One region of the Virgibacillus sp. LDC1 genome, then DNA from elsewhere that is predicted to be linked to it. Evidence: riboswitches for the same ligand, from Rfam matches in the RefSeq annotation. Region 1 holds a riboswitch; the other holds the start of a gene.

The links. Region 1 has a riboswitch for thiamine pyrophosphate ahead of OHJ21_RS13950 (YkoF family thiamine/hydroxymethylpyrimidine-binding protein). Riboswitches for the same ligand answer to the same signal wherever they lie in the genome.
Region 2: linked by a shared signal. The riboswitch ahead of OHJ21_RS20035 (ECF transporter S component) and the one ahead of OHJ21_RS13950 (YkoF family thiamine/hydroxymethylpyrimidine-binding protein) in region 1 are both predicted to bind thiamine pyrophosphate.

What each region holds. Positions count from the first base shown of each region.
Region 1 is NZ_JAOXLZ010000001.1:3,132,472-3,134,668, reverse strand. It holds gene OHJ21_RS13960 (nucleotidyltransferase domain-containing protein) at 1-329, shown strand, start outside; gene OHJ21_RS13955 (sporulation protein YjcZ) at 447-542, shown strand; gene OHJ21_RS13950 (YkoF family thiamine/hydroxymethylpyrimidine-binding protein) at 616-1,221, opposite strand; TPP riboswitch at 1,306-1,408, opposite strand; gene OHJ21_RS13945 (nitroreductase family protein) at 1,591-2,193, opposite strand.
Region 2 is NZ_JAOXLZ010000001.1:4,381,971-4,384,167, reverse strand. It holds gene OHJ21_RS20045 (SDR family oxidoreductase) at 1-233, shown strand, start outside; gene asd (archaetidylserine decarboxylase) at 301-1,104, opposite strand; TPP riboswitch at 1,268-1,380, shown strand; gene OHJ21_RS20035 (ECF transporter S component) at 1,472-2,101, shown strand; gene OHJ21_RS20030 (ABC transporter ATP-binding protein) at 2,094-2,197, shown strand, end outside.

The sequences.
Region 1 (2,197 bases):
CGCTAACCGACATGAACCAATACCGTTATATGCTAACCGAGTACATGCTGGACTTGGAGGGTCCACGAAGGGATGGCGAAAAATGGTTTACGGTGCACAAAATCGCGGCGATTCTCTGTGAATTTGTACTTAGGGTGAACCGGGAGTGGACGGGTGAAGGGAAAACACTGTTCCGGCTGTTCAGCCGCTATGACACAATCTTGGGAGACCGATTGGAAGCAGCGCTCGCGGCGATGTATCGCCAGGATGATCCCTCAGCTCTGATGGCATTCACCGAGGAAATGCTCCGTCCGTACGGAGGGAAGCTTCTCATTGGTTTTGAGGAATAATATTTCCTAACCAATATATAAAGAGAGGTACATTAGCCGTGACACTAGCACAAAGCGGGCAATACTATAATAGTGTGATTACATCACGTCATTCTTTAAATCCAGGAGGGGATCTTCATGAGCGGAGAATACGGCGGCGCATGGGGCAATTCAGTAGGAACTATTTTGGTTCTCTTTATCCTGCTCGTAATTATCTTGAGTGCTTGGGTTTAAACTGTCAAGATTCTTGGCAGCTAGTGACAGGAAAGCCCGGCTTTTGCCGGGCTTTTGTCTGCCTCAATAGAACTCAATTCGATGCGGCTTTGATTGATGGGCTGTGTGCGGACACAACTGCAGTCATGACCAGATGGCTGCTGTCGGATTGAATCGCATGTAAAAACGCGTCTTCAAGCGATCCAAATACCCGGGACAGGGACCCGTCCAATCGGCTGGCGTAATGAACGCTTCCGGCGAATGTCCCGGCTTCCTTCGCACGATTTACTTCACTGTAGATGACTTCCATATAGTTATCGGTACCCATGGGGTAAAGAGCGAATTGGCAGGCAGTCTCGATTTCGGCATGTTCTCCGATGTCACGGTTTAAGAGGGTCGAATCCTCAGTCATATATACATCGGCGTCCGTATCACCGGGGCAGCCGATGGAATAAGTACCATTAAAAACGGTGTGCACGCCGCTCGCCGCGGCATGGGCGAATATCGCCCTTGTAACATCAAAGACATGCTCTGCTCGTCCACGAATACAGGTGCTCACATCATCTGTCTGAATCCACACTTTCTCCGTATCCACAGATTGTAGTGCGTCCATGATGACCTCTACAAACCGGTCCGTCATGGGAAATACCGAGAACCGGCATCCGACGATCCGGCTGGTTCCGCATACAAGCTCATTCATTGTCATTTCCTCCCCATAATATAAGTCCACGCAAAAAAACCGCACCCCATGAAGAAGGTGCAGTTATGCCTACGAAAAGAAATAAACATAAATGCTACACTTCCCCACGCTAGTATGACCTAGATCGGGTGATAAGGGTTAACGGCAGCCCGCCGTCTCTCAGCACATGGCACCCCTAGTACAGCCAACATCCTATGTAGTTGGTTATTGCAAGTTTGCCCCGGAGCCTCCGTTATCGTAGGAATTCGAGGGTTCTTACCTGTGTAATTGTATCGTTTTGCGATCGGTTTTTCAATCTTTGCCCATTATAAAAAAGACCGCCTATCCCAGTTGCAGGAACTTAGGAAGGCGGTTTTTTCATCTATTGGTTTAGTTGTATACTTTCACGCGATCTTCCAGCGGTGCAAATTCTTTTTCGCCTGGTTCAGCAACCGGCTTACCGAAAGGCATTTGAGCAATCAGCTTCCAGCTTTCTGGGATGTTCCATTCGGATTTTACTTTTTCGTCGATCAGCGGGTTGTAGTGCTGCAGGGATGCACCCAGACCTTCTGCTTCAAGGGATGTCCATACTACAAATTGCAGCATGCCGTTGGATTGGTTGGACCAAACCGGGAAGTTGTCGGCATAAGCGGCAAAGTTTTGTTGCAGCCCGGCAATGACGTTGTTGTCCTCGAAGAACAATACCGTACCGTAACCAGCGCGGAATGCAGCCATTTTGTCGGCCGTGGATTTGAAGGCTTCTTCATCGCCAACGACTTCCTTCAGGATGCCTTCCGTCATGTTCCACAGTTTATCATGCTGTTCGCCAAGCAATACAACGACGCGTGCACTTTGGGAGTTGAAAGAAGAAGGGGTATACTTAACCGCTTCGTTTACGATTTCTTGGATACGCTCGTCCGAGATAACGGATTCTTTGCTAATCCCGTAATAAGAACGGCGATTTTTGAGTGCAGTTGAAAAATCTTTAGACATTGAA
Region 2 (2,197 bases), 1.2 Mb from region 1:
GATCACCCTACAGCGATCTGCTGAAGGGCGTGCTGGAGTATTCCGAGCGGACAGCCAGGGGAAGCGGGGATCCGCTGGAGGTAGCCAGGCTTGTGGCAAAAATTGCGTCCATGGCTAAGCCCAGGTTCCGCTATTTGCTGCCCCGAGGCACGCGGCTAACCGCATGGATCAAGGGCGTGCTGCCGGATCGGCTGTTTCAGCGGATCATGTATCGGATGCTGGGCCGGCGTTAATCATTCATGCCGCGAATGATTCATGGCCTTAACTTGTAAAATGCGATGTTTGGTAAGGTGAATGGGATTACCCTTTTCTGGCTGGGGACGGATGAAGCAAACCGAGGAGTTCCCCCATCTTCACCTTGGAGCCGGGTTCCAGGTCACCGCGCGGAGTAAACGTGCCGTTCTCCGTCAAAAGCACGACGGTAGAGCCGAATTCAAAGTACGCGAGCTCATCGCCAATCCCGTATTTCTTCACGTTCTCGTCAGCATAACGGATGCTGCTTACGTTCATGGCTCCGACCTTCACGACGGCAACTTCGCCGAACTCATGCGCAATATAGGTAATGAGGCGTTCATTGCGGCTGAGCACGTTCCGAATATGGGTCATCGCAAAATCGTTCACAGGGTAAACGCGGCCCTTCAGATGCTCGCTCTCCGCCTGAACACCGGTTACCGGGGAATGAATGCGATGATAATCGGTCGGGCTTAAATACAATACGAAAGCATAACCGTTGATGTAGTTTTCCATTCTTGGCGATTTGGCGAGCAGCTCACTCAGGGTATAATCCTGTCCCTTGACGCTCAGAATGGTGCCGGCGTTGACGGCGCCCATTGCCGAAATCGTGGCATCGACCGGGCTTACCATAGCGTCGGCGGTATCATCTATGGCGCGCAGGCCTATTTTTAACCGGCGGGAAAAGAACTCGTTCAATGAGCGGTATTCATGGATTTCTTTCTCCGCTTCATGCGCCGGAATTTGATAAATTCGTATAAATGCAGGTATTAGATGACGGCTCAGCCGGCTGTGGGAACAATGCCCCATGATTCGGGACAGCCACTTGCGGGAGGATAGCTCAGTCATCAGACGCAGCAATTGTTTAGCCATGTCATTCTCCTTTGTGCATAGGTGTCAGCAATAAACGTTGGTGGAAAAGCCAACCACTCTGATATTGACATAGAATGAGATGGAAATCAATAAATAGCCATTTTTGAAAAAAGGCTCTTGCTTATTCCGGAGCGAATGTGTATTTTAAAGTTAACATGAAACCGAATAGGAATACGGGGGCTTGAGTGAATCAGGCTGAGATTGCAGCTGTTATCCGCTGTTGACCGTTAATCTGAACTGGGTAATGCCAGCGTAGAGAATATCCGACCCTGCCTACATAGGGCCTATTTTTCCGTCTGCGCGTTTTTCCAGACGGTTTTTTGTTGTGTTTACACAAAAATAGAGGTGGAGAGGGGAATGTGTTGTTATGGGAACGTCTGTGCAAGAGAAGTTGGGGGTTCAGCCCCGAAAAGGGCTGCGGTTAAGCGATATTTTGGTGACGGTGCTGGTATCGCTGGTGCTTGGCGTCATTTATCATTTCTGGGGTTCGGTTTACAATCTGTTAAAACCGCTGTTCTTTGAAGCGGATGAGTTGTTATACGGCATGTGGTTCGCTGCAGCCACGCTTGCTTACTTGCTGATCCGCAAGCCGGGAGTGGCCATCATCGCGGAAGTGGCGGCGGCCCACGTGGAAGTGCTGTTTGGCAGCGGCTGGGGATTGACCCTGCTGCTGTATGGCCTCATTCAAGGACTGGGGGCAGAATTGGTATTCGCGGCATTCCGTTATCGGAGCACCTCCGCGTGGACGCTGGCGATTGCCGGAGCCGGCGCGGCCATCGGCTCGATGATCATGGACTTCTATTACAGTTATACCGATGACCTGCAGACGTGGATGTTCCTTGCCAAATACGGCATGCGGGTACTCAGCGGCGCCGTCATTGCAGGCCTCCTGATGCTCCTGCTGGCCAAAGCGCTTGACCGTACGGGCGTGACATCCCTGCTGCGTCCTGCGTCGAAGAAGGATTACGAAGCACTGGATGATCCGCGCCATGTCTAATGCCACGGTTAGCCAGGTTCCGGCTCAGTCCGCTGAGATGCTTCCGGAACCGGCCGTGTATGTGGAGGGATTGCGTCTGAAGTATCCGGGCGAGGA